2 regions of the Micromonospora sp. WMMA1949 genome follow, and region 1 is predicted to be linked to the other one. Evidence: predicted binding sites of a transcription regulator. Region 1 holds the regulator's gene; the other holds the start of a gene.
The links. The regulator HspR, encoded in region 1, represses chaperone genes until heat shock. The targets are predictions, from matches to a motif close to TTGAGTNNNNNNNACTCAA.
Positions count from the first base shown of each region.

Region 1 (15,836 bases):
ATGAGCTGGGCCACCGCCGCGGTGGCGGGGCTGCGCCGCTCGCCGGTGCTGTAGAGCCGAGCGAACTCCGGGACCATCTCGGTGATCGCCTCGTCCGTCCGGGCGGCGGCCGACTGCGAAAGCCCGCGCTGCCGGGCCGCGTACGCCGCCCAGGCGCGCAGCACCCGGGGCAGCATCGCCGCGTCGTCCATGTCCAGCACGGCACGGCGGTGCACCCAGTCGAGCAGGAACAGCTCGGCCACCATCGGGCTCCACCGCATCGGGTCGGCGTCCGGGAAGCTGGCCGCGTGGTCGAGCAGCAGGCCGAGGCAGAAGTGCAGCGAGGCCAGCTCGCCGTCGGCCACCTCGGGCAGGCCGAAGCGGGCCGCCTCCGGCGAGTCGAGGAACGCGCGGACCAGGCGGGTGCGCTCCTCGTCTGTCGGCGCCGGCATCACGGCCGGACCGGCCGGCGGTGTCGGCCCCGGGAGTGCGGCCAGCCGCGCGCCCACGAGCGCCCGGTCGGTGGCGAGCGAGCCCTGCGCGGGCAGTTCGGCCAGGTCGTCGGTGACCGCCAGGTGACGGCTCACCTCGGCGTGCATCCGGGCCGGGTCCTCGGTGCGGAACCAGGTGAACTCGTCCTCGGTGCAGATCTCCCGGGCCTGCTCGACGATCCGCCCGGCCGGGCCGCCGACGAAGACGTCCTTGGTGATGCCGATGTTGTGGTCGACCAAGGCCACCAGCGCGTGCTCCGGGCCGCCCTCCTCCTCGTCGTCGTACGCGAACGTGGCGAGGTAGGAGGTCTGGTCGCCGTACACGTCGCCGTAGGCCCAGGCGCCGGTGACGCGCACCCGGCCCAGCTGACCGGCCCACGACGGGGCGTACGCGCCGGGACGGACCCGGGCGGCGCCCTCGGCGTCGGGCACCAGGGCGGCGAAGACGGCCCGCAGGGTGGTCGCGGCGGCGCTGCGGCGCCGGGACGTGGCGGCGAGGAAACCGGTGACGAAGTCGCGGACGGCCTGCTCCCGGTCGTGCTCCGCGACGGCGTAGACGCTGCCCAGCAACGCGGCGCCGAGCATCTCCGCGTCCAGGGCCGAGTCGAGCCTCGTCACGTCGCGCGCGGCGTGCAGCACCGCGTCGTAGGGGGTCTGTGGCGTGGCCATGTATCGACCCTACGCCGCACCGGCCGCCCCCACACCGGTCAGCACGCCGGTCTAGCGCCGTCCCGCCTCGCGCAGCGCGTCCCGGGCCGTGCCGTAGCGCGTCAGCACCGCCCAGACCGGGTCCAGCACGTACTTCTCGGAGACGCTGCCCACCGACGTGAGCAGGCGTTGCTCGGCCCGCGCCCGGGCCCGCCGGGCCGCCCACCCGACCACCGGCCGGGTCAGCGCCGCGATCAGCAGCCCGGCCAGCAGGCCGCCGAGCAGCAGGACGGTGGGCCAGGGCACCACACCGAGCGTCGGGTGCTCCAGCGGCGGCAGGCCGAGCAGGCGCACCGCGTACCCGATGATCAGCCAGACCAGGCCGGCCAGCGCGGCGAGGGTGACCACCCACTGCAGCGCGCCGACCACCCGCCACCAGGCGGGCCGGCGGTCCATGCCCAGGTCGGTCGCGGCGACCGCGTGGTCGAGCGCGCCCGGCAGGTCGGCCTGCCGGCCCCGGGCCGCGGAGGTCACCGCGGCGGGCCACGGCGTGGGCAGACCGCCACCGGCCCGCTCGGCCACCGCGCGGATCGCCAGCGTGACCGCCGAGCGCTGCGCGGCCGTCGGATCGGGTACGGAGGTGGCCGCGACCAGGCTCTCCGCCGGCGCGTCCGGATCCCGCCCGGACAGGTGCAGCCGGCGCAGCGGATCCGGCCGCAGCTTGCGCCAGCTCCGCAGCAGCGGCCAGCCGGTGTTGCCGACCGCCCGGTGCCGGTACGCCCCCTCGACCGCCGCCGCCACCGTCGGCACCCCGGCCGCGCCGGCGAGGGCCCGGGTCAGCTCCTGCGCCGAGGCGTCACCGGGCCGGGTGCGCGGTGGCTCCGGCCCCACGAGCGGTTCGAGATCGGCCACCACGGCGTCCACGTCGCCGGAGAGCCGGCGCAGCGCGGCCTGCCGTTCGGCGACCGTACGCTCCAGTTCGGCCCGCAGCCCGTCCAGCCCGTTCGGGTCCACCGCGACGGTCGGCAGCAGCGGCACCCCGCCCAGCCCGTCGTCATCGAGCAGCCGGCGCAGGTCGTCCAGGACCCTGGGCAGCTCGGTCGGGTGCAGCCGGTCGGCCTGGTTGAGCACCACGACCGTGACGTCCTTGTGCCTGTGGAACTCGCGCAGGTAGCTCGTGTGGATCACGCGGTCGGCGTACTTCTGCGGGTCGACCACCCAGACCACCAGGTCGACCAGGCCGAGCAGGCGGTCCACCTCCAGCCGGTGGCCGTGCTGCACCGAGTCGAAGTCGGGCAGGTCGAGCAGGACCAGGCCGTGCAGGTTCGACTCGTCGTCGGCGTCCAGCGGGCTCTCCCGGACGAACCGGTGCCGGGGCAGCACCCCGATCCAGTCGAGCAGCCGGACCGCGCCGTCCAGCGGGCCCCACACGCAGGCGTGCGCGACACCCGTGGTGGGGCGGCGTACGCCCACCGGGGAGAGGTCGAGCCGCGCCAGCGAGTTGAACAGGCTCGACTTGCCGCTGCCCGTCGCACCGGCGAGCGCGACCACCGTGTGTCGGCCGGAGAGCGCGAGCCGGTCACCGGCGCGCTCGACCACCGTGTGCGCGGCGACCAGTTGAGCGTCGGGCACGTCGCCGTCCACCGCGGCCAGGAACCGCTGGATCGCCTGGAGGCGCTCGATCAGCACGTCCGGGTCGACCCGCTGCTCGCCGCGCAGCGCGTCACGCATCCGTCCGACGACGTTGCTCACTGTGTCATCCTCGTTCGCGCCTGCGGGGCTCGCAGGATCGGCTCACTCCTCGCGCTCACAGGCGACCGTCCTGCTCGGTGTTCGTCGGGAACAGACCGCTGCGGTGCCGGGCCCGCTCGACCTCGACGGCGGACCAGCGCAGCGCCGCACCGGCGTTCGCGGCCGGGCGTTCGGCCTCGGTGCGGCTCAGGAAGCGCTCGGCCTCCTCGGCCAGCAGCTTGCCCACCCGGTCGAGCAGGTCGACGCGGGCCTTGCGGGCCAGGTTGCGGACCGCCTGGTCGCCGAAGATCGCCTGGAGCACCGTCTGCCCGGCGACCGCCGTGCCGGTGCCCGCGGCGACCTCCAGCCCGGTGGGGATGAACGCGGTGGAGGCGAACACGCCGATCATGACGGCGAGGCCGGTGGCGTTCACCGCGTACGCGGCGGTGCGCGCCACGAACCGCCGGTCGCCGCCCTCGACCCGGACCAGCTCCAGCACGCCGCGCTGCCAGTCGCGGACCAGCTGCTCGGCCCGCTCCGGCAGGTCGGCCGAGGGGTGCGCCAGGTCCGGCTCCAGCAGCGCCGCGCCCGCCGGGTGCGCCTTCCAGCCGGTGTACGCGTTCTCCGCCGCCTCGGCCGCCACCCCGCGCAGCAGCGTGACGAGCTGGGACTCGATCGCGGTACGCAGTTCCGCGGCGGGAGCGGGCCGCCCGGTGACCGCCGCGACCACCCGGTCGCGCAGCCGCCCGATGCGGGCCTCCAGCCCGCGGAAGAAGTCGCCGGTGCCGATGAACTCCTGCCAGCGCGCCAGCACCTCACCGCGCAGCAGCCGGCCGTCCTTGAGCCCCTGGTCGACGCTGCGCTCCGCGCTGCGGTACGCGGCCTGGACCCGCTCGTCCAGCGCGTCGGCGGCGGTGACCTGCTCGTCGGCGGCCTCGGCCAGCGCCTCCACCACCGGGTGCAGCGCGGCCAGCGCGCCGTCGAGCGTCTGCCGGACCACCGCGGCGCGGGCCTCGGCGTCGGCGGCGAGCCGGGAGAACCAGTCGCTGAGCGGTGCGGTGATCCGGTCCGGCAGCAGCCCCTGCCCGTCCACCCAGGTCTCCGGCAGCACGAACAGCGGCGCGGCACCCAGCTCCTGCTCGGCGAGCATCTCGGACAGGTGGGCGGCGACCTCGTCGGCTGCCTCCGGGGGGACCCGGTCCAGCACCATCGCCACGGCGGTGCCCCGGGCGCGGGCGCTGCGCAGCAGCTCCCAGGGGACGGCGTCGGCGTACCGGGCGGCGGTGGTGACGAACAGCCAGAGGTCGGCGGCGGCGAGCAGCTGACCGGCGAGCGCCCGGTTGGCGTCGACCACAGAGTCGATGTCCGGCGCGTCGAGGAAGGCCAGGCCGGGCGGCAGTGCCGGTGCGGTGACCAGGTGCAGGGTGCCCGGCTGCTCGCTGGGCTCGGTGGTCCGGGTCAGGCCGGGCAGCAGGTCGCCCTGCCGGAACCAGGCCGCGTCGGTCGGGCTGCACACCAGCACCGGGGAGCGGGTGGTGGGGCGGAGCACACCGGCCGCGCTGACCCGCGCCTTGACCAGGCTGTTGACGAGCGTCGACTTGCCGGCGCCGGTGGAGCCGCCGACGACCACCAGGAGCGGGGCGTCGAGCCGGGCCAGCCGGGGCAGCAGGTAGTCGTCGAGCTGGTCGGTGACGCTCGCCGCGGCGTGCCGGGCCGGCTCGGCCGAGGGGAGGGCGAGCGGGAAGCGGGCCGCATCGATCGCCGCCCGCAGTCCGGAGAGCGCGGCGGGCAGGCCGTCGGCGGCGTGAGCAGGCTGGTCGTCGCCGGTGGTGGCTCCGGTGCGGGCTGCGACGGCGGGCGCGCCGGCACGGGTGGCGGAATCGCCATGCGTCGTCACCGCTAAAGCGTGCCCGACCGACGCAAGGTAAGACAACCGGACAGTAGTAACGGTCGGGTTGCGCCGGGTCGGCTCAACCTCGACTTGCGGATCGGCGATCGCGTGGCACTATTGAGTCAAGTTCACTCAACTTATGGTGCGGTCGCTTCCGGGCGACCCGCCGGGCAGGCCGTCTGACCTGCTCACCCGTTACGAAGCGAGGAAGCGAACATGGCACGTGCGGTCGGCATCGACCTCGGCACGACGAACTCCTGCGTCAGCGTTCTCGAGGGCGGTGAGCCCACCGTCATCGCCAACGCCGAGGGCTCGCGTACGACTCCCTCGATCGTCGCGTTCGCCCGCAACGGCGAGGTGCTCGTCGGTGAGGTCGCCAAGCGCCAGGCGGTGACCAACCCCGACCGGACCATCCGGTCGGTCAAGCGTGAGATCGGCACCAACTGGACCGTCGACATCGACGGCAAGAAGTACACCCCGCAGGAGATCTCGGCGCGCACGCTGATGAAGCTCAAGCGGGACGCCGAGGCGTACCTGGGCGAGCAGATCACCGACGCGGTGATCACCGTCCCGGCCTACTTCAACGACGGGCAGCGTCAGGCCACCAAGGAGGCCGGTGAGATCGCCGGCTTCAACGTGCTGCGGATCGTGAACGAGCCGACCGCGGCGGCCCTGGCGTACGGCCTGGACAAGGGCTCCAAGGAGCAGACCGTCCTGGTCTTCGACCTCGGCGGCGGCACCTTCGACGTGTCGCTGCTGGAGCTGGCCGAGGGCGTGGTGGAGGTCAAGTCCACCAGCGGTGACAACCAGCTCGGTGGTGACGACTGGGACCAGCGCATCATCGACCACCTGGTGAAGACGTTCCGCGGCGAGCACGGCATCGACCTCTCGCAGGACAAGATGGCCATGCAGCGGCTCAAGGAGGCCGCCGAGAAGGCCAAGATCGAGCTGTCCGCCGCGACTACCAGCAACATCAACCTGCCGTACATCACCGCCGGTTCGGCCGGCCCGCTGCACCTCGACGTGACGCTCAGCCGCGCCGAGTTCCAGCGCATGACGCAGGACCTGCTGGACCGCTGCAAGGGCCCGTTCGAGCAGGCCGTCAAGGACGCCGGCATCAAGATCTCCGACGTCGACCACGTCATCCTGGTCGGCGGCTCGACCCGGATGCCGGCCGTGACCGACCTGGTCAAGCAGCTCACCGGCCGCGACCCGAACAAGGGCGTCAACCCGGACGAGGTCGTCGCCGTCGGCGCCGCCCTGCAGGCCGGTGTGCTCAAGGGCGAGGTCAAGGACGTCCTGCTGCTCGACGTGACCCCGCTGAGCCTGGGCATCGAGACCAAGGGCGGCATCTTCACCAAGCTCATCGAGCGCAACACCACCATCCCGACCAAGCGCTCCGAGGTGTTCACCACCGCCGACGACAACCAGCCGTCGGTGCTGATCCAGGTGTTCCAGGGCGAGCGGGACATCGCCGCCTACAACAAGAAGCTCGGCACCTTCGAGCTGACCGGTCTCCCGCCGGCCCCGCGCGGCGTGCCCCAGATCGAGGTCACGTTCGACATCGACGCCAACGGCATCGTGAACGTGCACGCCAAGGACCTGGGCACCGGCAAGGAGCAGAAGATGACGATCACCGGCGGCTCCTCGCTGCCGAAGGACGACATCGAGCGGATGCGCCGGGACGCCGAGGAGCACGCCGACGAGGACAAGCGTCGCCGTGAGGAGGCCGAGACCCGCAACGTGGCCGAGGCGCTCCAGTGGCAGACCGAGAAGTTCCTCGCCGAGAGCGGCGACAAGCTGCCCGGCGAGAACCGCGACCAGCTCAACGAGGCGCTCGGCGAGCTGCGCAGCGCCCTCGGCGGGCAGGACATCGAGAAGATCAAGTCCGCGCACGAGAAGCTGGCGCAGGTCTCCCAGCAGGCGGGCTCGCTGCTCTACGCCCAGCAGCAGGAGGGCGAGCAGACCGCCCCGGGCGCTGCCGGGCCGGGTGCCGGTGCCGGTGCGGCCGGTGGCCCGAAGGCCGGTGGCGACGACGACGTGGTCGACGCGGAGATCGTGGACGAGGACAAGAAGTGACATCCGGTCCCGGACACGATTCGCACGGCAGAGGGATGAGGTAACCGCATGACGGACAAGCCACGCGCGGCCGACCCGGGTGCCACCGGGTCGGCGGGCGCCGGCAAGGACGCCGGCGACGAACCCCGGGTCGTCATCCGTGACAAGCGCAAGCTCGGCAAGGTGACCGAGCAGCCCGCGAACGACGCCTCGGCGGCCGACGCGGCCGCCGACGCGCCCGCCGAAGGGCTGGTCGAGGAGGCCGAGGTCGTGGTCGACGAGATCGGCGGCGAGGCCGAGGTCAGCGGTCCGGCCGTGGTCGACGCGCCCGCCGAGCCGAAGGGCGGGACCGGCACGGACGCGCCGCTCGGTGCCGAGCTGGAGTCGCTCCGCACCGACCTGGAGGAGCGCACCCGCGACCTCCAGCGGGTCACGGCGGAGTACGCCAACTACCGCAAGCGGGTCGACCGGGACCGCAACCTGGTGCAGGAGCAGGCCACCGGGGCGGTGCTCACCGCGCTGCTGCCGATCCTCGACGACCTGGACCGGGCGCGCGAGCACGGCGACCTGGTGGGCCCGTTCGGCAGTGTGGCCGAGCAGCTCACCGGCGCGCTGGCCAAGTTCGGCCTGACCGCGTTCGGCGAGACCGGTGACCCGTTCGACCCGACCCGGCACGAGGCGGTGGCACACCAGACCTCCGCCGACGTGACCGAGCCGACCTGCGTACAGGTCATGCGGCGCGGTTACCAGCTCGGCGAGCGGCTGCTGCGGCCCGCCATGGTCGCGGTCGCGGACCCGGAGTAGTGCCGACCCGTGACGTCCCGCCCGCCCGCACCGGGCGGGCGGGACGACCGGGATTCGACCCGTGGAAGGGGGTGGACCGGTGAGTTCCAAGGACTGGATCGAGAAGGACTACTACGCCGCGTTGGGCGTGGACAAGTCCGCCTCCTCGGACGAGATCAAGAAGGCGTACCGCAAGTTGGCCCGGGAGTCGCACCCGGACCACAACCCCGGCGACACCGGTGCCGAGGAGCGGTTCAAGACCGTCTCCGAGGCGTACGCGGTGCTCGGTGACGAGAAGAAGCGCCGCGAGTACGACGAGATGCGCTCGCTGTTCGGCTCCGGTGCCTTCCGGCGCAACGCCCGCGGCGGGGGCCAGCCGGGTGGCATGCCGTTCGACGTCTCCGACCTGTTCGGCGGCGGCGCGGGCGGCGGCGACAGCCGGTTCAGCGGCGGTGGCTTCACCGACCTGTTCAGCTCGATCTTCTCCGGTGGCGGGGGCGCCGGCGGTCCGGCACGTCCGCGTGGCCCGGCCCGCGGGCGGGACGTCGAGACCGAGGTCGCGCTCGACTTCACCGACGCGGTACGTGGCGTCACGCTGCCGCTGACGCTGCGCGCCCCCGGAGTCTGCGACACCTGCCACGGCAACGGCGCGAAGCCCGGCACCCAGCCGGTGGCCTGCCCGGTCTGCCACGGCGCCGGGGTGACCACCCGCAACCAGGGGTCGTTCAGCTTCTCCGAGCCGTGCCGCAACTGCCAGGGCGTCGGCACGATCGTTGAGGAGAAGTGCCCGGAGTGCCACGGCACCGGCGGGGTCACCAAGACCCGCACGCTCAACGTGCGCTTCCCGGCGGGTGTGGCCGACGGGCAGCGGATCCGCCTGGCCGGCCGGGGTGAGCCCGGCGAGCGGGGCGGCCCGGCCGGTGACCTGTTCGTACAGGTGAAGGTCCGCCCGGACGAGCTGTTCGGGCGTACCGGGGACGACCTGACCCTGACCGTCCCGATCACGTACGCCGAGGCGGTTCTCGGCACGGACCTGCGCGTACCGACCCTGGACGGGACGGTGACCCTGCGGGTGCCACCGGGTACGCCCGGTGGGCGGGTGCTGCGCGCCCGCGGCAAGGGCGTCGTACGCAAGGACGGCCGCGCCGGTGACCTGCTGGTCACGCTCGACGTGGTGGTCCCGGCGAAGGTGTCGGACGAGGCGCGGGCGGCGCTGGAGACCTTCGCGGCGCAGACTCCGCCCGCCGCGCGGGAACATCTCGACGCGCGGGTACGTCGATTCAGTTGAGGTCGGCAGCGGAGGTGAGCGGGCATGTCGGAGGAGTACGTCGGCTCGGGTGACCCGGCCTACGAGGCCAAGGTCTTGATGATCTCGGTGGCCGCGCGGATGGCGGGGATGCACCCCCAGACGCTGCGCCAGTACGACCGGCTGGGCCTGGTGCAGGCCGGCCGGGCGTCCGGCGGCGGTCGCCGGTACAGCGTCCGGGACGTGGTGCTGCTCCGCGAGGTGCAGCGCCTCAGCCAGGACGACGGGATCAACCTGGCCGGGGTCAAGCGGATCATCGGGTTGGAGCGGCTGCTCGAAGAGGCGCAGCAGCGGGTGGCCCGGCTGGAGGCGGAACTGGACGCCGCGTACCGGCGGATCGCCGAGCTGGAGTCGCTCGGTGGCTTCCCCCGCGGCGATCTCGTACCCACCAACCGCACGTCCACCGCGCTCGTCGTCTGGCGTCCGCGCCGCGCTCCCGACCGCTGACCTCGTACCGGAAGGCCGGCGCGCCCCGCTCCCCCGGGGCCGCGCCGGCCTTCGTCCTTTCCCGGGCCGGTTCGCGGCCCGGGTCAGGGGAATCCGGGGTACGTCGGGGCACTGTCGATTAGGCTTTTCCGCAGGGGCAAAAGCCTCATAGCGGACTCCGGGCTGGCGGGGGGAGCCATGGCGGAACCGGCGAAGAAGGTGGCCGAGCGCGCGGAGGAACGGCTGGAAAAGGTGGCCGAGAACGTCCGCGAGCGGTTCGACCGGGTCACCGAGGGACGCTTCAGCGACAAGGTCAAGGAAGGGCGCTTCGCCGACCAGACGGACCACGGCGTGGACCGGGCACGGGACGACGAGCGGCGCAAGAAGCAGGGCGGATCGACCTGACGATCCGCCGACGTGCGGGCCGGGATCCACGGGGGATCCCGGCCCGTTCGTCGTTCGTGTCAGAGGCGGCGGTTCTCGCGGACCAGGCCGCCCTCGCACCAGTCCCGGTAGACGAAGAGGTCCGGCCGGGCGAGCAGCACCCGGCTGTTGTGCGCCCAGTTGCGCATCAGGTCGTCGCCGGACTTCTCGGCCTGCTCGACCAGCTTGCGGAACCGGCGCTTGGGGTGGGCGCGGAAGTTCGTCCGGATGCCGTCGGCGGCGTAGATGTAGAGGCAGTGCAGCGCGAACCGCCGCGCCGGGCAGCCCTGGTCCATCGCCAGGTCGAACAGCGTCTGCACCAGGTGGTCACCGGCGACGAGCAGATCCCAGTCGGGCGGCATCGAGGTCAGCGGCACCGAATCCGGCTGATACGCCCACGAGCGGAGCTCGGCGGGCGAGGGATCGACCGGGTTGGCGAAGCCGCGGAACGTCTCTTCCTGCACGCTCACCGGCCGACCTTCCGCTTGCGCTGGCGGGGGCGCAGACCACCCGCGGACCCTGGCTGCTGGGCCGAAACGTTAACGCGGTTGGGCGGAGCAGTGGTAGACCTTCCCGGGATCAATTTGACAACGCCGGGCCGGATCTGCCGTCGGCTGATCCGGCCCCGCGCCGTGTCAGTCGCCGGAGCCCAGGGGCAGCGGCGCGGGCGGCCGTGCGGCGGCGGCGCGGCTGCGCAGCCACTGCTTGAACCATCGGGTGTCGGGCAGCCGGGCGAGCAGCGGCCCGGTCACCACCGTGATCAACACGTACGCGGTGGCGAGCGCGGCGAGCTTCGGTTCCACCGGGTAGATGGCCGAGACGGCCAGCCCGGCGATGACGATGGAGAACTCGCCACGCGGGGTCAGCGCCAGACCGGCCCGCCAGCGCCCGGGCTCGGCGATCCCGACCCGGCGGGCGGCCAGGTAGCCGGTGGCCACCTTCGTCGCCATGGTGACCACTGCGAGCAGCAGCGCCGGCACCAGCACCGGCGGCATGTCCAGCGGATTGGTGACCAGCCCGAAGAACACGAAGAAGACCGCGGCAAAGAGATCACGCAGCGGGGAGAGCAGTTCGGTGGCGTGGTGCGCGACCGGCCCGGACAGCGCGATGCCCACCAGGAACGCGCCGACCGCCGCGGAGACCTGGAGCTTGGCCGCGACGCCCGCGACCAGCAGGGTCAGGCCGAGCACCCCGAGCAGGAGCGCCTCCGGATCCTTGGCGGAGAGCGCGGCGGAGATCAGGTGGCCGTACCGGATCGCCACGGCCAGCACGACGACCACGGTGAACACCGCGATGGCGAGCGCGATGCCGCCCTTCATCAGGCCGACCCCGGCGAGCAGCGCGGTGACCAGCGGCAGGTAGAGGGCCATGGCCAGGTCCTCGATCACCAGGACGGACAGGATCACCGGCGTCTCCCGGTTACCCACCCGGCCCAGGTCGCCGAGCACCTTGGCGATCACGCCGGACGACGACACCCACGTGACGCCCGCGAGCACCACCGCCGCCACCCAGCCCCAGCCGAGCAGGAGCGCGAAGGCGAACCCGGGCAGCGCGTTGAAGACCGCGTCGATCACGCCGGCCGGCGCGGCCGACCGGAGATTGCCCACCAGTTCGTTGGCGCTGTACTCCAGACCGAGCATGACCAGCAGCAGGATCACGCCGATCTCGGCGCCGACGGCGAAGAACTCCTCGCTGGCGTTGAGCGGCAGCAGCCCGCCGTGCCCGAACGCCAGGCCGGCGAGCAGGTACAGCGGGATGGGCGAGACGCCGAAGCGACGGCTCAGCCGGCCGAGCAGGCCGAGCAGGAGCAGCAGCGCACCGACTTCGATGAGCAGGATTGTGGTTTCGTGCATACGCGTCAGCCGTCCGGATCGGTCTCGGCGAGAATCGCGGTCACGCCGTCGAGCCCCTGACGGGTGCCGACCACGACGACCACATCGCCGGCCTCGAACCGGAAGGTGGGTTCGGGCGAGACGTTCACCGCGCCCTGACGCAGCACGGCCACGATGGACGCGCTGGTCCGGGTGCGCGCCTTGGTGTCACCGAGCCGCTTGCCGACGTACTTCGACCCCGCCGGGATGGCCACCTGCTCGGTCAGCAGCCCGGCGGCCTGCTCGCGCAGACCCGAGAGCTGACCCAGCATCAGCGACGCGCCGAGGATGTCGGCGAGCGCCTCCGCCTCGTCGTCGGTCAGGGGTATGTCATGTTGGCAGGAGTCGGGATCGTCCGGGTCGTAGAGGACCAGGTCGCGACGGCCATTGCGGTGGGAGACCACACCGAGCCGGCGGCCGGACTCCGTCATCAGATCATGACGTACGCCGATCCCGGGCAGGGAGGTCTGCTCGACACGTACTCGCACGCGGGTGAGGCTACTCCGGGCGCGCACCTGCCGCGTCCGGGGCCGAACTGCAGACCGGTCGATGTGGCTCGGACGGCTCGTCTATGTCCGTTCGGCCACGAACACGCCGACACCTTCGAGCGTCTCGGTGAGGCCGGTCGCGCGCAGAATCATCATCGCCTTGCCGACGACGGTGTCGGAGACGCCGTACTCCTTGCACAGTTGGGCGCGGCTCGGCAGCTTGGTGCCGGGCGGCCACTCTCCCGAATCGATCTTGCTCTTCAGTTCGTCTGCGAGCACTTGGTACTGCTGCTTGGGCATACACACTCCCCGGATGGCACGCCCATTCGACCATGCACCCACCTCCAACCTCAAGCAATTGTGGGTCGATCGTTGACCTACAACTGGTACCGATTGTAGGTTGCTGACGAACGCTCCCGGATGGCACCTGGAGCTTTCCCGGGTCGGGGCGGGCATCCCCCGTGGCTCGTCCCGACCCCGTCCTCCGCGAGAAGGGACAGCGTCGTGCGCAATCTCCTGCGAATACGTCCGAAGCGGCGGAGCCTCACCCCGCCCAACTCCGCGCCGGTCGGTGCCTACCGCTCCGCGTCGTACCTTCCGCTCCGGCCCTGGCAGGTGCGGGGCCGCTGCTTCGCGACGCGCCGCCGAGGGCTGGACCCCGCCGAGGTCGCCGCGTTCCTCGATCGCGTCGCCGGGGACCTCGCCGCCGCGTACGCCGAAGTCGCCCGGAGTCGTGAGGAGACGGCCCTGATCAAGAGCGCCCTGCGTGAGTGGCAGTCCCGGCAGGCCCCGTCGATGCGCGACCTGGCCGGGCGGCCGTGACCGGGCGTTACGTGATCCATCTGCCGGTGCGTGCGGCCGATCTGGCTCGGGCGAAGATGCTCGGTCGCACGGCCGGACGGTCGTTGGCGTTCCTCGCGGTGGTGGAGCTGGGTGGCATCACCGTCTCGGCCGAGGACGACCAGGCCGTACGCCATTGGGTGTTCTGCGACCGCAAGCTGGACGGCGGCCGGCGTTGCGTGCTGCGCGCCGACCACGAGACCCCTTGCCTCGCGCGCCTGCCACGTCGCTGAGATCTTGGTACGAAAGGGCCCCTTCGAGGGCCGTTTCGTACCAAGATCTCTCCGGCCGGCCCGGAGGGCGGTGACTCAGGTCACAGGGTGGAGTTGAGCGGAATAGACTCAACTCTGGTTGTGTCATGTCCAGTGGACACGCCGATCCGGGGGAGCCCATGAACACGGAACGTCTCACCACCAAGAGCCGCGAGGCCATCACCGGTGCCGTCGCGCTGGCGAACCAGCGCGGTCACGCCACCGTGGAGCCCTGGCACCTGCTGCTGTCACTGCTGGACACCGAGGGCTCGACCGCCGCGGGCCTGCTGCGCGCCGTCGGGGCCGACCCCGCCGAGCTGCGCCGCGTCGCCCAGCGCTCGGTCGACGCGCTGCCCGCCGCGCGCGGGTCGAGCATCGCCGAGCCGACGCTGGCCCGCGAGTTCGTCAACGCCATCGGCGCCGCCGAGCAGATCGCGCGGCCGCTGGGCGACGAGTACACCTCCACCGAGCACCTGCTGGCCGGGCTCGCCCGGGTCGGCGGCGCCGTCTCGGTCGCGCTGAAGAACTCCGGCGCCACCGAGGAGAACCTGGTCGCCGCGTTCCCGACCGTCCGGGGCGGGGACCGCCGGGTCACCACCGCCGACCCGGAGCAGACCTACCAGGCCCTGGCCAAGTACGGCGTGGACCTCACCGCCAGCGCCCGCGACGGCAAGATCGACCCGGTGATCGGCCGGGACTCGGAGATCCGCCGGGTGATCCAGGTGCTGTCCCGGCGTACCAAGAACAACCCGGTGCTGATCGGCGAGCCGGGCGTCGGCAAAACCGCGATCGTGGAGGGCCTGGCCCAGCGGATCGTGGCCGGCGACGTGCCGGAGTCGCTGCGGGACAAGAAGCTGGTCTCGCTCGACCTCGGCGCGATGGTCGCCGGCGCGTCGTACCGCGGTCAGTTCGAGGAGCGGCTGAAGTCCGTGCTGGAGGAGATCAAGAACTCCGACGGCCAGGTCATCACGTTCCTCGACGAGCTGCACACGGTGGTCGGCGCCGGCAAGGGCGAGGGCTCGATGGACGCCGGCAACATGCTCAAGCCGATGCTGGCGCGCGGTGAGCTGCGGATGGTCGGCGCGACGACGCTCGACGAGTACCGCGAGCACATCGAGAAGGACCCCGCGCTGGAGCGCCGCTTCCAGCCGGTGCTGGTCGGCGAGCCGACCATCGAGGACACCATCGGCATCCTGCGCGGGCTCAAGGAGCGCTACGAGGTGCACCACGGCGTACGCATCACCGACGCCGCCCTGGTCGCCGCCGCCGCGCTCTCCGACCGCTACATCACCGACCGCTTCCTGCCGGACAAGGCGATCGACCTGGTGGACGAGTCGGCGTCCCGGCTGCGCATGGAGATCGACTCGCGTCCGGTCGAGGTGGACGAGATCGAGCGGGCGGTGCGCCGCCTGGAGATCGAGGAGATGGCGCTGGCCAAGGAGCCGGACGCCGCGTCCGCCGAGCGCCTGGAGCGGCTGCGCAAGGAGCTGGCCGACAAGCGCGAGCAGCTCACCGCGCTCTCCGAACGCTGGCAGACCGAGAAGAGCCACATCACCAAGCTCTCCACGGCCAAGGAGGAGCTGGAGCGCCTCGGCGGCGAGGCCGAGCGGGCCGAGCGCGACGGCGAGCTGGAACGCGCCGCCGAGCTGCGGTACGGCCGGATCCCCGCGCTGCGGACCGAGCTGAAGCAGGCCGAGGAGGAGCTGGCCCGGCTCCAGGCCGACGGCGCGATGCTCAAGGAGGAGGTCGGCGCGGACGACATCGCCGCCGTGGTCGCCTCCTGGACCGGCATCCCCGCCGGGCGGCTGCTCGAAGGCGAGACCGCCAAACTGCTCCGGATGGAGGAGTCGCTGCGGGCCCGCGTGGTCGGCCAGGCCGAGGCGGTGGGCGCGGTCTCCGACGCGGTACGCCGCGCCCGGGCCGGCGTCGCCGACCCGGACCGCCCGACCGGCAGCTTCCTGTTCCTCGGCCCGACCGGCGTCGGCAAGACCGAGCTCGCCAAGGCGCTCGCCGAGTTCCTCTTCGACGACGAGCGGGCCATGGTCCGCATCGACATGAGCGAGTACGGCGAGAAGCACTCGGTGGCCCGCCTGGTCGGTGCCCCGCCCGGATACGTCGGCTACGAGGAGGGCGGCCAGCTCACCGAGGCGGTACGCCGCCGTCCGTACTCGGTGATCCTGCTGGACGAGGTGGAGAAGGCCCACCCGGACGTCTTCGACGTGCTGCTCCAGGTGCTCGACGACGGCCGGCTCACCGACGGTCAGGGCCGTACCGTGGACTTCCGCAACGCGATCCTGATCCTCACCTCGAACCTGGGTTCGTCGGTGATCAGCGACCTGACGCTCAGCGAGAACGAGCGCCGGGAGGGCGTGCTCGCGGTGGTCCGGTCGCACTTCAAGCCGGAGTTCCTCAACCGGCTCGACGACATCGTGGTGTTCGCCGCGCTCCAGGGCGAGGACCTGCGCTCGATCGTGGACATCCAGCTCGACCGGATGCGTACCCGTCTCGCGGACCGCCGGCTGGGCCTGGAGATCACCGACGCGGCCCGGACGTGGCTGGCCGAGCACGGGTACGACCCGATCTACGGCGCCCGCCCGCTGCGCCGGCTGGTGCAGTCGGCGATCGGCGACCAGCTCGCCAAGGCGCTGCT
Region 1 covers NZ_JAPZBG010000001.1:2,516,627-2,532,462, reverse strand. The annotation lists gene O7607_RS11935 (hypothetical protein) at 1-1,139, opposite strand, end outside; gene O7607_RS11930 (GTPase) at 1,191-2,849, opposite strand; gene O7607_RS11925 (ABC transporter) at 2,926-4,746, opposite strand; gene dnaK (molecular chaperone DnaK) at 4,957-6,819, shown strand; gene grpE (nucleotide exchange factor GrpE) at 6,868-7,602, shown strand; gene dnaJ (molecular chaperone DnaJ) at 7,682-8,869, shown strand; gene O7607_RS11905 (heat shock protein transcriptional repressor HspR) at 8,894-9,334, shown strand; gene O7607_RS11900 (hypothetical protein) at 9,512-9,718, shown strand; gene O7607_RS11895 (hypothetical protein) at 9,778-10,206, opposite strand; gene O7607_RS11890 (cation:proton antiporter) at 10,372-11,589, opposite strand; gene O7607_RS11885 (cation:proton antiporter regulatory subunit) at 11,595-12,095, opposite strand; gene O7607_RS11880 (winged helix-turn-helix domain-containing protein) at 12,177-12,395, opposite strand; gene O7607_RS11875 (DivIVA domain-containing protein) at 12,600-12,917, shown strand; gene O7607_RS11870 (hypothetical protein) at 12,914-13,168, shown strand; gene clpB (ATP-dependent chaperone ClpB) at 13,327-15,836, shown strand, end outside.

Region 2 (15,836 bases), 3.0 Mb from region 1:
ACACCGATCATCAACCACCCGGAGGCGGCGCTGCTCGGCGTCGGCCGGATCGTCGACAAGCCGTGGGTGGTGGACGGGCAGCTCGCCGTCCGCAAGGTGACCCAGATCAGCCTCACCTTCGACCACCGCGTGTGTGACGGTGGCGTGGCGGGCGGCTTCCTGCGCCACGTGGCCGACTGCGTCGAGCAACCCGCCCTCCTGGTCGCCAACGTCTGACCGGTACGACTCCCGGCACCCGGCCCCGGCCCTCCCACCACGGAGGACCGGGGCCGCTTCCGTCCTCCTCCGCCCGCCCGCGATCTTGCACTTGCGGCCCGTGATGTGCCCGATTTGCAACCTTCTCCAGGGCCGCAAGTGCAAGATCGCGGCAGCGGCGCGGCTCGCGTGGGGGTGATGGCGTCCAGCGCTGCCCGCCTTGCGAGACCGTTGTTCCGGCGGGTGGGATCGCGCGAGATCTTGGTAGGAAAGCGCCCCCATGAGGGCCGTTTCGTACCAAGATCTCGCACTGCCCCCTCGCCTTCATCCGTCGATCATGAGGTTGGCGGGGGCAAAACGGACGCCGCGCGCCGTCAGCTTCATGATCGACGGACGAGGGGTGCGCCAGGAGGAGAGTGGGGGCGGGGAATCGGGCGGAGGGCGCGTGGGGCGCAAGCGGGGACGGGAATTACCTGTCCGGCACGATTCTCCGCAGCTGTTTCCGAGCAATTCCGCCGAAGGTGCCACGGCGCGATCCCAGGCCTACAGAATGTGGGCGAGAGGGTTCGGAAATGGGGGGCGAAATATGTTTGCGAGGCGCCGACTGACGCTTTTCGCGATGACCGTCGCAGCCGCGCCGCTGGCGGTCGGCGCGTGTACCGCCGGCCCGAAGTCGGTGGCGAAGCGGGCCGAGGCGGCGCCGCCGTCGGTCACCGTGTCGCCGGCCGACCGCACCCGGGACGTGCCGATCAGTGCGGAGGTGGGAACGAAGGTCAGCAACGGCAAGGTCACCGCCGTCAAGCTGACCGACGACAAGGGGAACGCGGTGCCGGCCCAGCCGCGTGAGGACGGCTCCGGCTGGGTGCCGGACCGGCCGCTCGTCAATTCCCGGACGTACACGGCGGAGGTGACCGCGACCGGCGATTCCGGTAAGACCGCCACGCAGAAGACGACGTTCACGACGATAGCCAAATCCACCAAACCGGCAGTCACCAGCGAATTGTATTTCCGGCCGAATCAGACGTACGGGACGGCGATGCCGGTCGTGCTCGGATTCGACCCGCCGATTCCTAAGGAGGCGCGTGCGGACGTCCAGCGCCGGCTGTTCGTGAAGACCGATCCGCCGCAGCCGGGCACGTGGTCCTGGGTGGCCGACGGCAAGCAGGCCGAGTACCGGGCGCCGGACCGCTGGAAGCCGGGCACGAAGATCAGCGTGCGCAGCGCGTTGCAGGGTCTGCCGATCGGCAAGGACGCGGTCGGCGACTCCGACCGGGTGGCGAGCGCCAAGGTCGGCCGGCAGGTGACGCTGGACATCGACAACGAGACCAAGCAGATGACCGTCTACCAGGACGGCAAGGTGCTCAAGAAGATCCCGGTCAGCCTCGGCAAGCCGAGCACGCCGACGTCGAGCGGCGCCATGGTGATCATGGAGAAGCACGAGCACACCACGTTCGACACCCGCGGTGAGCCCAACGGTGGCTACGTGGTCGACGTGGACGACGCCCAGCGGCTGACCTGGGGCGGCGAGTTCATCCACTCGGCGCCGTGGTCGGAAGGCGACCAGGGGAGCACGAACGTCTCGCACGGCTGCACCAACGTCTCGGCGACCGCCGCGGACTGGCTGATGGGCTTCACGCAGGTCGGCGACCTGGTGACGGTCAAGGGCACCGAGGTGAAGCTCGACCAGGGCAACGGCTTCACCGCCTGGAACGTCGGCTGGGACGAGTTCGCCAAGGGCAGCGCGCTGCCCGTACCGGCGGGGCTGAAGCCCACGCAGAGCCCCACGCCGCACCCGGGCGCGGTGGCCGGCGGGTCGTCACCGGCCCCGGCCCCCTCGCGGAGCAACAGCGGCGGCTGAACCTGGGGAGGAACGGCCACGGGGCCGGCCCGCGTCCGCGCGGGCCGGCCCCGCGCCGTGCTCAGTCGAGGTCGACGCGGGCCACCCCGGTCGCGGTCAGGCTGCCCAGCCAGAGGTGGCGGCCGTGCTGCCGCACGCCGGTGACCATCGGGTACGCCCCGCTCGGGCCGTGCAGCGTGCGCAGCACCCGGCCGGTGCCGTCGACCAGCGCGACCAGCCCGTAGCGGCGTGGCTGCGGCTGCACCGCGCCGGGTAGCAGGGCCACGATCTGCCGGACCCGGGGATGCGGCAGCAACCGTTCCATCGCCCGCAGCCGAGGGCTGGGCAGCGCGACCCAGTACGTGCCGTCGCCGACCGCCGAGACGTTGTCCGGGTACGCGGGCAGGTCGGTGAGCACCGTGGCCCGCCCGCCGGGCAGGTCCACCCGGAGCAGCCGGTGGGTGGCGGTCTCGGCGAGCATCAGCGCCGACTCGTCCGGGGTGAGTGCGAGCCCGTTGGGGAAGTAGAGCCCGTCCGCGACCACGTCGGTGCGCCCGGTGCGCCTGTCGTAGGCGAGGACGCGTCCGTTGGGCCGGTGCTCCAGCAGGTCGCGTTTCCAGTGCGACAGCGGGAACCGGTCGGAGGAGTCGGTGAAGTAGACGGTGCCGTCGCGGGCGACCGCCGCGTTGTCGGCCAGGTGCACCGGCGGCGCGGTGCCGGTCAGCTCGTGCACCCGGCCGGCCGGGTCGACCCGAAGCAGCCCCCGGTACGCGTCGCAGACCAGCAGTCCGCCGTCGACCGGATCGCGCTCGATGCCCAGCGGTCGTCCGCCGGTTTCGGCCAGCAGGGTGGGCGGCGTGCCGGGCGGGGAGTCGGCCGGCCACCACCAGAGGCGGCCGTCCTCGTCACCGCTGACCACCCGGCCGTCCCCGTCGACCACCACGTCCTCCGGGCCGTGCCCGCCGGCCGGCAGCGGCAGCAGGTCGGCCCGGTCGAGCCGGGTGTCAGCGGGCGCCCAGGGGCCGGTGAGCGGCGGCGGTACGGTCGCCGGCTCGCGGACCGGCCGGATCAGCAGTGGGGCACGCGGGCGGGGGACGGCCATCGGCTCATTGTGGCCCGGCGGCGTCGCGAAGGGCAGTGCCCGACGGCGTTTCGTGCGCGTGGCGGGGGGCTGCGGGATGACCCTGAGACGGCTCGGGGTCGGGTCCCGGACAGTACCCGGAACCCCCGCCGCGAGGCCCGGAAATGTCGGTGGGCCCGGGTAGGTTTGGCCGCATGGTACACAGCGTTGAGCGCTTCCACGTGGCGATGGACGTGCGCGATCACGTGGTCGAGCTGCGCCCGGTCGGCGAGATCGACATCGCCTCCGTGACGGCGTTCCGGGCCGCGCTCTGGGCGGCGCCGGCCCGGCCGGTGCTGCGGGTCGACCTGTCGGGTGTGCGGCTGCTCTCCGCCGCCGGCGTCCGCGCGCTCGTCGCCACCCACCTGCGGGTCCGGGCCCGCGGTGGTGAGCTGGTGCTCACCGATCCCGACCCGGTCGTGGCCCGCGTGCTGCGGGTGACCGGCCTGCACCGGGTGCTCCCGGTGCGCTGCTCGGATCGCGAGCACGAGCTGGTGGCCTGCGCGGCCTGAGCACCGAACCGGCCGGGCGGCCGCGACCGAGGCGCCGCGACCGAGCGGGACATGCGCCGGGCCGCCGGCGTGAGTGCCGACGGCCCGACGTGAACGGCCCTGCGCTCAGCGCACGCCGAGCAGGTCCACCACGAACACGAGCGTCTCGTTGGGCTTGATGACGCCGCCCGCGCCCCGGGCGCCGTAGCCCAGGTGCGGCGGGATGGTGAGCTTGCGCCGGCCGCCGACCTTCATGCCCACGACGCCCTGGTCCCAGCCGGCGATGACCTGGCCGCCGCCGAGCGGGAACTCGAACGTCTCACCCCGGTTCCACGAGGCGTCGAACTCGCGGCCGTTCGAGTGGGCCACGCCCACGTAGTGCACGCTCACCAGTTGGCCCGGGCGGGCCTCCGGGCCGTCGCCGACGGTGATGTCCTCGACCACCAGATCGGCGGGCGGCGCGCCCTCGATCGGGCCGACCTCGGGCTTGTCCATGAACGGTCTCCTCGGGTGCTGACGGTGTGGTCACCGTCGATCCTGCCGGATCGCGACCGGCCGATACGCGCCGGTCCCCGCACACCGGCGTGGCGGGGACACGAAAGAGGCGGGCGTCGCCTGTCGGCGACGCCCGCCTCCGGGCGAGCTGGTCACTTCAGCCAGGGGAGACGCTGGACCAGGGGGAGCTTCGCCCAGACTCGGCCGAGGCCGAGGGTGTTGCCGGCGCCCACCAGGGCCAGACCGGCCAGCAGACCCGCGTAGATGAGGTGGTCGTCCATGAAGGGGTTGTTCGCCGGGGGCAGCACGGCCGTCCACATCAGGACCAGGAGCAGCCCGCCGGCGACGGCGGCGATCCGGATGCCGATGCCGAGCATGAGCGCGACACCGATGCCGAGCAGGCCGAGCATGAACAGCCAGTCCGCCCAGGCCGCGCCGGCCAGGTTCTGGTAGAAGCCCGCGAACGGTCCCTCGACGGCGTTGCCGAGGAAGCCCTTGGTCGGGCTGCCGCCGTTGATCCAGGCGTTCTTCGCCGGGGTCTCGTGGCCGAGGCCGAACATCTTGTCGAGGAAGGCCCAGAGGAACACCCAGCCCAGGGCGAGCCGCAGACCGGCCCAGACGTACCGGGTGGCCTTCTGGCGGGTGGTCTCGGTGTGCGCCGCCGGAGCGGTGGTGACGGCGGGGGTCCGCTTGACGGCGGGGGTCCGCTCGATTGTCGCGGTCATTGTCTCCACGTCCCTTCCTTGCCTCGCACCGCGCTTCCCGGTGGCACATTCATTCCACCGCCGCGCCGTCTCCCGGAGCAGGGCCGAGCGGTGCCCTCCTGACCGGGTCCTTGGTCCCGTCCGGACCCGGTCCGGTCGGCCCCTCGCGGCCGGTCCGCCGCCCCTGACCAGGGCGTACGCCGGCGGCCTACCGTCGCAGGTGAAGACCCGGCACGAGGAGGTCGTGATGAGGACGTGGCAGGTGGCAGACGTGATGACCAGGGACGTCGCCACGGTGACGGCGGAGACGCCGTACCGCGAGATCGTCGACGTGCTGGTGCGGCAGCGGATCAGCGGCGTGCCGGTGGTGGACTCGTTCCGCCGGGTGCTCGGGGTGATCTCCGAGGCGGACCTGCTGCACAAGGTGGAGCGGACCGGCCACCCGGACGAGCGGCGGGTCTTCGAGGGACGGCGTCGCCGTACCGCGCGGGAGAAGGCGGGCGCGCTCGTCGCGCGGGACCTGATGACCGCCCCGGCGGTCACCACCCACGAGCGGGCCACGCTCGCGGCGACCGCCCGGATGATGGACCACGAGGCGGTCAAGCGGCTGCCCGTGCTGGACGACCTGGGCCGCCTGGCCGGCATCGTCACCCGCGGTGACCTGCTGCGCGTGCACCTGCGTACCGACGCGGAGATCCGCGAGGAGGTCGTGCGCGAGGTGCTTCGCCGGGTGCTGTCCGTGCGCGACGGTCTGGTCACGGTCCAGGTCCGCGGCGGCGAGGTCACCATGGACGGGCGGCTGGACCGGCGCAGCGCCGTCGACCTCGCCGGCCGCCTCGCCGCCCAGGTGGCGGGCGTGGTCGCGGTGCACAACGCCATCGGGTACGACGTGGACGACACCACGCTGATGGAGCTGGACCCGGTGCACGCCACCCCGGTCGCCTGAGCGCCGCCACCCGGGCCTCACCTCTCAGGTGGGGCCCGCGGTGGCGAGCTGGGCGGCGAGCAGCGCCGGCGCCTCGGCCAGCGAGGGGCCGTACCAGGTGAGGTGCCGGCCGGAGACCAGCGCCGCGGGTACGCCGGGGAACGCCTCCGGCCCGTCGTCGGCGGTGAACCGGTACGGCTCGTCGGGCAGCACCACCAGCTCCGGCGCGCGGGCGCGCAGCTCGTCCAGGCCGGGCCGGGGATAGCGTTCCGGGTCGCCGGCCCAGCCGTTGCGTACGCCGAGCCGGGCCAGCACGTCCCCGGCGAACGTGTCCCGGCCCAGCACCACCCACGGGCGCCGCCACACCGGCACCACGGCGGTGGGCACGCGTTCGGGCGCCGGCAGCGCGGCCCAGGCGTGGCGGGCGTCCCGCAGCCACCGCGGCTCGGCCGGCACGCCGAGCGCGACGACCAGCTCACCGAGCTGGTCGAGGGCCTCCGGGACGGTACGCGGGAAGGTGACCCGGACCGGCACCCCGGCCGCGCGCAGCGCCTCGGCGTCGGCCAGCCGGTTCTCCTCCTCGTTGAGCAGCACCAGATCCGGCTCCAGCGCGAGCACCCGGTCCAGGTCCGGGTACTTCGTCCCACCGACCCGGGTGACGTCCAGCCCGGCCGGATGGGTGCACCAGTCGGTCGCACCGACCAGCACCTCCGGGCGGGTGGCCGCGACCGCCTCGGTCAGCGACGGCACCAGCGACACCACCCGCACCGCGTCTCCCTCCCCGGACCGGACCGTCAGCGGGCCGGGGCGGCCACGGCGTCGGCGTTCTCCGGCGGCAGGCCCGCGACCGGCAAGCCCTTGCGTACCGCCCAGTCGACAGCGGCACGCAGGTCCGCGGTGGGCAGCGGCCGCCGGGTCGTCACCCCGACCGCCGCGTGCACGATGTACGCCATGAACGGGTACGACCGGGCCAGCGCGCCGATCGCGTCGTGCAGCCGGCGTACCACCTCCAGCGCGGCCGGTTCGTCGAGTCCCGGCAGGACGAGCTGGAACTCGTTCTCGGTGACGCGCACCGCGCGGTCGACCGGCCGCAGCGCCGCCGTGATCGCGGTGAGCACGGCGTGCCCCTCCCGGGCGACGCCGCGGCGGCCGAAGCGTTCCGGCGAGCCGGGCGGTGCGTCCACCCGGATTCCGACCAGCGCCACGGGCAGCGTGCCGGAGGCGGTCACGCCGTCCGCGCCGGACCACCGGGCCAGGCCGGGCTCGTCCAGCATCGTCTCGGCCGGCTGCGCCGGCAGGTGGGTCCGGTCGCCGCGGCGGGCCAGCATCCGCAGCGCCGCCTCGGCGCGCGGTTCACCCGGCCCGGCCGGGATGTCCCGCACCCGGGCGATCGCCTCGTCCAGCGCGGTGCGTGCCGCGGCGGGCAGCCGCTCGGCGAGCTGCTCGCGCAGCCGGATCGTCTCGTGCAGCGCCTCGTCGCGCCGGAAACCCCAGCGTCCCTCGAACAGCCGGCCGGCTTCGAGCGTCGGGGCGGGCGCCACCTCGGCCCGGTCGTGTGCGACGAGAGTGGCGCCGAACCGCGGGCTCAGCGCCACCACCGTCCACTCCCGGGCCAGCGCCTCCGTCTCGTCCAGCGTCACCCCGTAGATCCCCTCGGGCAGGTCCGGCGGCGGCCCGCCGACCATCGCCACCACCGTCACGGCGGCGCGGCCGGCGATGCGCCGGTAGACCTCGCGCTCCCGGGCGAAGTACGGCAGGCGCTGGAACAGCGCGAGCACGACGAGTGGGCCGTCCTCGGCCTCGGCGAGCGCGGCGCGTTCGATGGCGTGGGAGACGGCGACGAGACTGCGTTTGGTGAACTGTTCCGGGGTCCGTCCGCTGGGCACGGGCAGAGCCTAGAGGGACAGGCGCGGTTGCGCACCGGTCGGCCGGGGGGTGCGTGCCGCACCGCCTACACTCGGGCGTCGACCGGACGAGGGGGGATCGGGGCGAGATGACGAGCACAGGCAGCGCGACCGCGTCCTGGCTGCGGCCGATCCCGCCCGGCGCCGCGCCGTGTCTGACCCGCGCGGGCCACCTCGGTCACGCCGGCCGGCGGCTCGGCGACCTGGTGCAGGGCCGCCCGCCGGGTGTCACGGGCAGTCAGTGGAGCACCGCCGGACGGGCGTCGCTCGACCTGGTGGTCTGCGCCGCCGACACCGGGCTGCCGCGCTTCGCGGTGCGGTTCACCGCGCCCGCCGGCGACGGATCGCCCGCCCGGCGGGCCGAACGGCTGACCGACGCCGTCTGCGCCGCCGTGGGCCTGCCGCTGCTGCGTGTCGAGTCGCCGACGCTGGGCGGCGCGGAACAGGTCCGCCGGTTCGTCGAGTACGTGCTGGACGCGCGGGCGTACGCCGACGGCACCGACCCGGACGCCGGTGACGCGGTCGGCTTCCGGGACATCATCGGCCGGCTGCCGGACGGCCGTCGCGGGCCGGTGAACGACCTCGGCGCGCTGGCCCGGGTCGAGGCGGTCGAGGCGTACGTGGCGGGCCGGATCGTCGACCCGATCGTGCGCGGGTTGCACGTGCGCTGGACCGGCGGCCCGGCGGAGGGCTGGGCCTGGGCCGAGGTGCGGCCCGGCCGCTGCCTGCTGGAGCGGGTACGGCTGACCTCGCGCGGCTTCTCCTGCGGCGTCGACCCGGGGCGGCTCGCCGAGGATCTGGCCGTGGCGGCGCTGGGGGAGCGGCTGCGTGACCTCGACGCCGCCGCACCGTCCGAGGTGGACCGGGACGAGCTTCTCCGGCGGGTACGCGCGCTCGCCGCGCAGCGGGATTCCTTCGACGGCGGGTTCGCCTTCGAGCACCTCTGCGCCGACTGAGCCGTCCTCGTCCGAGGACGGCGACTTTTCGATTTTTTTCCGATCTCCGGTTGAACCTTCGCCGACGGCGCTCCGTACCTCATCGGGAATGGACGCAGATCTTCCCCGCCGCGCCCGGACGGCGCGGAGACGGTGCGGAAAGGGCACCGTCGGCCATTGACGCGCGACTGAGCGTCGCAGTGATCTCACACCCCGAATTCGTCGGTCCGCCGGGATCACCAGTCAACTACCGGATCGAGAAGGAGAGCAATTCGATGCGCAGGTCCACACGGGCGCGCCGGTCATCCGGTAACGCGCGGAGCAAGCGGTTGCTGGCAGTGGTCGGCACGCTCGCGGTCTTCGGCGGCATCGTCGCCGTCACCCAGATCTCGTCCGCCCAGGACCGGCGGACGACCACCCGCGCCGCGTCGGCGTCCTGCGTGCCCGCGAGCTCGGGGGCGACCGCCCCGGACGGTCAGGGCAGCACCACCCGTACCTGGCAGAACGGCCGGTGGGTCCGCAACCACTGGGGCGACGGCCAGATGTCGCCGGCCGAGTGCCAGCAGACGAACGCGGGCGGCGCCGGCGCCGGCACCCCGACCGTGGCCTGCCCGGACGTCCGCAGCCGGCTGCCGCAGGTGCCCGACCGGGCCCGCGCCGAGGTGGACCGCACCCTGGCATTGCTGCAGTCCCAGATCGCGGATGCGAACCGGCGGCTCGCGGCGGAGGGCCGCAACGGCGGTGACTTCATCAACAACGCGATCCTGCGTCCGCTCGCGGACAAGCGGACCGCGGCGCTCAACCGGATCGCCACCGCCATCGGCCGGGTCGCCCAGCGCCCGCAGGGCCTGGACCAGCTCGCCCAGTGCGCGCTGACCGACGCCCCCGGCACCGGTGGCGGCCAGAACGGCGGGAACAACAACGGGGGTCAGAACGGCGGCAACAACAACGGCGGCCAGAACGGCGGAAACACCGGCGGCAACAACGGTGGCGGGAACAACAACGGCGGTGGCCAGAACAACGGCGGCGGCAACGGCCTGAACGTGCTCGCCAAGGACTGCTCCGGCAGCCAGCTCCAGGCGCACGACGGTTTCCAGAACGGCAACCGGTGCGTGAGCACCGCGTTCGGTGAGGTCGGCGCCGCGGCGAACAACCCGTCGCTGCTGATCACGCAGTTCCCGAACCAGGTGCGGCGCAATCAACCGTTCACGCTGCGGGTCACCACCAAGAACCTGGTGCGGGACCGCTTCCTCGCCGCCGGCCAGGGTGGCTACTACCTGGAGAGCTCGCTGCTCAACGGCGAGGGCCTGGTGCGCGGTCACTTCCACACCGCCTGCCGGATGCTCGGCAGCACCCGGCAGCCTCCGAACCCGCAGGACGTGCCGGCCTTCTTCGTCGCCACCGAGGACGGCCGGGGCGGCAACCAGCCGGACGACGTGCTGATCCAGATCCCGGGCCTGGCCCAGTCGGGCGTGGCGCAGTGCGCGGTCTGGGCCGGTGACGGCTCGCACCGCATCCCGATGATGGAGCGGGCGAACCAGACCCCCGCCATCGACGTGGTGCGCATCCGGGTCAACTGACACTGACGAACGGCCGCGGCCGTCCGGGGGACTCCTCCGGGCGGCCGCGGCCGTTTGCGCGGACCGAAACGGCGGGACGTGGTCCCGGAGGAAATTTCATGCCGGCGGTATCCGGTCGGATGAAAGTACCGACCGTAGAAAGCCGATCGGGGCCGCGCCGATTTCTCAGCGTGACCCCGGGACGCCCGACGGTGAACCGGCGGTGATCAGCGGTTCTTGTACGCCTCGACCACCGACACCGGGATGCGCCCGCGCTCGGAAATCTCGAACCCGTTCTTGGCGGCCCATTCCCGGATGGCGCGGTTCTGCTCGCGGTCCATTCCCGAGGTGCTCGGCCGGGTGGTGCGGCGGGCGCCGCGAGGAGCTTCGGTCGTTCCCCGACCGATTCGCCTGCCAGCGCTGATGTACGGATCCAGGGCCTTGCGCAGGACGCCCGCGTTCTCGTCGGAGACGTCGATCGTGTACGCCGCGCCGTCCAGGCTGAACTCGACGGTCCGATCGGCCTTTCCGCCGTCGAGGTCGTCGGTCAGAACGGTGATTACTTTCCTTGCCATCGCCATTACTCCCTGTGTCGGGCGGGGTGTGGCTAAGAGTTTGACCTACCGCACGGTAATTCCGCAACAATAGCCGACTCTTCCCATTCGGCGGGTCGCGGTAAAGGATGCCGCCATTGGGCACGGAGCGCGGGAGCGCGACGTTGAGGAGTGGCGTGGGTCACAACCCGGAACAAGGGACACGTTTTGTTACTTGAGCCAGACACGCTCAACCAACATGATGGCAGGTGTTCGATGGCAACTCTTCCGGTACTTCCTCTGACCGACGCCGTCCTGCTGCCCGGGATGGTCATCCCGGTGACCCTCGACCCGACCACCCAGGCCGCCGTCGACGCGGCCCGCGCCACCGGCGACAAGGAACTCCTGGCCGTACCCCGCATCGACGGCGAGTACGGCTCCGTCGGCGTCGTCGCGACGATCGAGAAGGTGGGCCGGCTGCCCAGCGGCGAACCGGCGGCGGTCGTCCGCGGTCTCGCCCGTGCCCGCATCGGCTCCGGCGTGCCCGGTCCCGGCGCCGCGCTCTGGGTCGAGGCGACCACACTCGACGAACCCGCCCCGGCCGGGCGCGCCCGGGAACTCGCCCGCGAGTACCGCGCGCTCATGACCTCGGTCCTGCAGCAGCGCGGCGCCTGGCAGGTGATCGACGCGATGGAGCGGATGACCGACCTGTCCGAGCTGGCCGACTCGGCCGGTTACGCGCCCTGGCTCAGCCTGACGCAGAAGACCGAACTGCTCGCCGCGCCGGACGTCACCGCCCGGCTGGACCTGCTCGTCGGCTGGGTCAAGGAACACCTGGCCGAGCAGGAGGTCACCGAGCAGATCAACAGCGACGTCCGCGAGGGGCTGGAGAAGTCCCAGCGCGAGTTCCTGCTGCGCCAGCAGCTCGCCGCGATCCGCAAGGAACTCGGCGAGGACGAGCCGGACGGCTCCGCCGACTACCGCTCCCGGGTGGAGTCCGCCGACCTGCCGGAGAAGGTACGCGAGGCGGCGCTGCGCGAGGTCGGCAAGCTCGAGCGGGCCAGTGACGCCTCACCCGAGGCGGGCTGGATCCGTACCTGGCTGGACACCGTCCTGGAAATGCCGTGGAACACGCGTACCCAGGACAACACCGACCTGGCCGCGGCCCGTGCCGTGCTCGACGCCGACCACGCCGGCCTGGCCGACGTGAAGGACCGCATCCTGGAGTACCTCGCGGTGCGCAACCGGCGCGCGGAGCGCAACCTCGGCGTGGTCGGCGGACGCGGCTCCGGCGCCGTGCTGGGCCTCGCCGGCCCGCCCGGTGTCGGCAAGACCAGCCTCGGCGAGTCGGTCGCCCGGGCGCTGGGCCGCACCTTCGTCCGCGTCTCCCTCGGCGGTGTCCGGGACGAGGCGGAGATCCGCGGCCACCGGCGCACCTACGTCGGCGCGCTGCCCGGCCGGATCGTGCGGGCGCTGCGCGAGGCCGGCTCGATGAACCCGGTCGTGCTGCTCGACGAGGTCGACAAGCTGGCCGCCGGTTACGCCGGCGACCCGGCCGCCGCCCTGCTGGAGGTGCTCGACCCGGCGCAGAACCACACGTTCCGCGACCACTACCTCGAGGTCGACCTCGACCTGTCCGACGTGCTGTTCCTCGCCACCGCGAACGTCGTGGAGGCGATCCCCGGCCCGCTGCTGGACCGGATGGAGCTGGTCGCGCTGGACGGCTACACCGAGGACGAGAAGGTCGCCATCGCCCGCGACCACCTGCTGCCCCGGCAGCGGGAACGGGCCGGGCTGACCGCCGAGGAGGTCACCGTCGCCGACGAGGCGCTGGCCCTGATCGCGGGCGAGTACACCCGCGAGGCGGGCGTCCGGCAGCTCGAACGGGCCCTCGCCAAGATCCTGCGCAAGGTGACAGTCGCGCTGGCCGGCGACCCCGCGCCGGTGCACGTGGACGCCGGCAACCTGGCCCGGTACCTGGGCCGGCCGAAGTTCACCCCGGAGTCGGCCGAACGCACCGCCGTGCCCGGCGTGGCGACCGGCCTGGCCGTCACCGGCGCCGGTGGGGACGTGCTGTTCATCGAGGCCACCACCATGGAGGGTGAGCCGGGGCTGACGCTCACCGGCCAGCTCGGCGACGTGATGAAGGAGTCCGCGCACATCGCGTGGTCGTACCTGCGGTCGAACGGACGGCGCTACGGGCTGGACCCGAACGCGCTGGCCGGGCGGCGGATCCACCTGCACGTTCCGGCGGGCGCGGTACCGAAGGACGGCCCGAGCGCCGGCATCACCATGGTGACCGCGCTGGCGTCCCTGGTGACCGGACGACCGGTACGACCCGAGTTCGGGATGACCGGCGAGGTGACGCTCTCCGGCCGGGTGCTGCCGATCGGCGGGGTGAAGCAGAAGCTGCTCGCCGCGCACCGGGCCGGTCTCACCGAGGTGATCATCCCGAAGCGCAACGAGCCGGACCTGGACGACCTGCCGGCGCAGGTGCGGGAGGCGTTGACCGTGCACACGCTGTCCGACGTGGCGGACGTGCTCGCGCTGGCGCTTCGCCCGGCCGAGATCGGCACCCAGGCGCTGGACGGCCCGGCGCTCGCCGCGGCCTGACGACAGTCGCCCCGGCCACCGTACCCACGGTGGCCGGGGCGCCGTCGTACCCGGCTGCCGGTCGCGCCGGGCTCAGCGGCGGTCGCGCCGCTCGTAGCCGCGGTCGCGGCGCTCGCCCGGGCCGTCGCCGTCCCGGTCCCGGCGCACCGTCGCCTTGCGCCCCTTGATGGTGGTGCCGCGCAGCGCGGCGATCACCTCGTCGGCCACCCCCTGCGGCACCTCGACCAGCGAGAACCGGTCGGCGATCTCGATCGAGCCGATGTCCCGGCCGCTGACCCGGGTCTCCCCGGTGATCGCGCCGACCAGGTCCTGCGGACGCACCCCGGCCCGGCGGCCCAGCCCGATGAAGACCTGCGTCGCCCCGCCGGTACGCGGACGGCCCGGGCCCCGGCGGTCGCCCCGCCCGCCGGTCTCCGGCCGGCCCTCGCGCGGGCCCCGGACCGGGACCTGCGGGATCTCCTCCTCGTCGTCCGAGCCCGGCGACGTCGCCTCGTGCGCCAGCTTCACCGCCGCCAGCGCCACCTCGACCAGGTCGAACTCGTCGGTGAGCGACTCCACGATCGCCCGGTACGGGTCGAGGTCGTCCTCCAGCAGGCTCTCCCGCAGCGCGCCCTGGGTCAGCTCCAGCCGCCGGGTCCGCATGTCCGCAACCGTGGGGATCTTGTCGATGGCGATCCGCTGGCCGGTGACCCGCTCGATGGTCTTGAGCATCCGGTGCTCACGCGGCTCGGCGAGCGTGATCGCCACGCCCTCCCGCCCGGCCCGGCCGACCCGCCCGATTCGGTGCACGTACGACTCGGGGGCCGACGGCACGTCGTAGTTGACCACGTGGGTGAGCTGCTCGACGTCCAGCCCTCGGGCGGCCACGTCGGTGGCGACCAGCAGGTCCGCCGTGCCGGCGCGCAGCCGGCCCATCACCCGGTCCCGCTGCTCCTGGCTCATCCCGCCGTGCAGCGCCTCGGCCCGGTAGCCCCGGCCGTTCATCGTCTCGGTGAGCCGGTCCACCTCCTCGCGGCTGCGGCAGAACACGATCGCCGCGGTGGGCGACTCCACGTCCAGCACCCGGCCCAGCGCGGCCGGCTTGTGCCCCCGGGCCACGATGTACGCGCTCTGCCGCACCCGGGGCGCCTCGCCGGCGACCGGCCGCTCCCGCTCGATCCGGATGCGCACCGGGTCGGTCAGGTGCTGCCGGGCCAGCCCGTCGATGCGGGCCGGCATGGTGGCCGAGAACAGCACCGTCTGCCGGCCGGCCGGGGCGTGCTCCAGGATCGCCTCGATGTCCTCGGCGAAGCCCATGTCGAGCATCTCGTCCGCCTCGTCCAGCACGACGGTGGTCAGCGCGCCGAGCCGCAGCGTGCCCCGGGCGATGTGGTCCAGCGCCCGGCCCGGCGTCGCCACCACCACGTCCACCCCGTGGTCGAGCGCGCGCAGCTGCCGGCCGATCGGCTGCCCGCCGTAGATCGGCAGCACCCGGGCGCCCAGGTCCTTGCCGTAGCGGTGGAACGCCTCGGAGACCTGCACGGCCAGCTCCCGGGTGGGCACCAGGACCAGCGACACCGGGTCGCCCTCGGCCCGGCCGACCGGCATCCGCTGCAGCAGCGGCAGCGCGAACGCGGCGGTCTTGCCCGTACCGGTGGCCGCCTGGCCCAGCAGATCCTGCCCGGCCAGCAACGGGGGGATGGCCTCCCGCTGGATCGGCGTCGGTTCCTCGTACCCGAGCGCGGACAGCGCGCCCAGCAGCTCGGTGCGGAGCCCGAGATCGGCGAAGGCGAAGGCGTCCTCGGCGTCGTCGGGCACGGCGGGGTCGGTCGGGGTCGGTGCGGCGGTCATGCGACAAGTTTTTCATCACCGCCGAGCGGCGGTCGCGGCGACCGGGGCAAACGTTCGCCGCGCCACCCGTGTGCCGTCCCCTCCGGGTGATCCGGCGCGGCCCCGTGCCCCCGCCGGATCACCGGGACAGGACGGCGGATCACCGGGACAGGACGGCGGATCACCGGGACAGGACGGCCAGGAGCGTGGTGAGGCCCACACCGACGTCGAACACCGCGCACCACAGCGCGTACCCGCGCGGCACCACCGTGCCGGTGCGGTGGTACCAGGCGTCCCAGGCGGCGTGGACGAGCCAGCCCACCCCGACGATCACCCCGGCGAGGTCGGCGGACGCGATCATCGCCACGACCGCCAGGCCGCCCCACACGGCCGCCCCGGCGAGCTGCGCCGCCAGCGCGCGCCGGTCACCCCACTGCCGCCGCCAGGTGCCGATCAGCAGGTAACCGGCCGGCAGGACCAGCAGCGTCCACGGCGCGAAGACCGTGGGCGCGAACCACATGTCCACGGTCAGCAGCAGCGCCAGCCCGGCGGGCCACCCGCGCGCCACTGCGGCCGCGACCGGGTGCCGGCGCGGCCGGGCGACGGCGGTGTGCCGGTGCCGCAGGGCCACCAGCAGCATCGCCGGCACCATCAGCAGGTGGCCGCCGAGCAGCAGCGTCCCGTCTCCGACCCACCCGGCCCACCAGGGCGGGAGC
Region 2 covers NZ_JAPZBG010000001.1:5,482,099-5,497,934, forward strand. The annotation lists gene O7607_RS25550 (dihydrolipoamide acetyltransferase family protein) at 1-216, shown strand, start outside; gene O7607_RS25555 (L,D-transpeptidase) at 782-2,053, shown strand; gene O7607_RS25560 (SMP-30/gluconolactonase/LRE family protein) at 2,115-3,134, opposite strand; gene O7607_RS25565 (STAS domain-containing protein) at 3,308-3,664, shown strand; gene O7607_RS25570 (FKBP-type peptidyl-prolyl cis-trans isomerase) at 3,770-4,138, opposite strand; gene O7607_RS25575 (hypothetical protein) at 4,291-4,872, opposite strand; gene O7607_RS25580 (CBS domain-containing protein) at 5,090-5,788, shown strand; gene O7607_RS25585 (helical backbone metal receptor) at 5,813-6,535, opposite strand; gene O7607_RS25590 (DICT sensory domain-containing protein) at 6,562-7,653, opposite strand; gene O7607_RS25595 (DUF2726 domain-containing protein) at 7,761-8,627, shown strand; gene O7607_RS25600 (hypothetical protein) at 8,882-10,186, shown strand; gene O7607_RS25605 (histone-like nucleoid-structuring protein Lsr2) at 10,393-10,740, opposite strand; gene lon (endopeptidase La) at 10,975-13,311, shown strand; gene O7607_RS25615 (DEAD/DEAH box helicase) at 13,384-15,141, opposite strand; gene O7607_RS25620 (hypothetical protein) at 15,302-15,836, opposite strand, start outside.
Region 2: a site for HspR is predicted at 10,934-10,952, ahead of lon (endopeptidase La). Genes of this name have one in related genera too.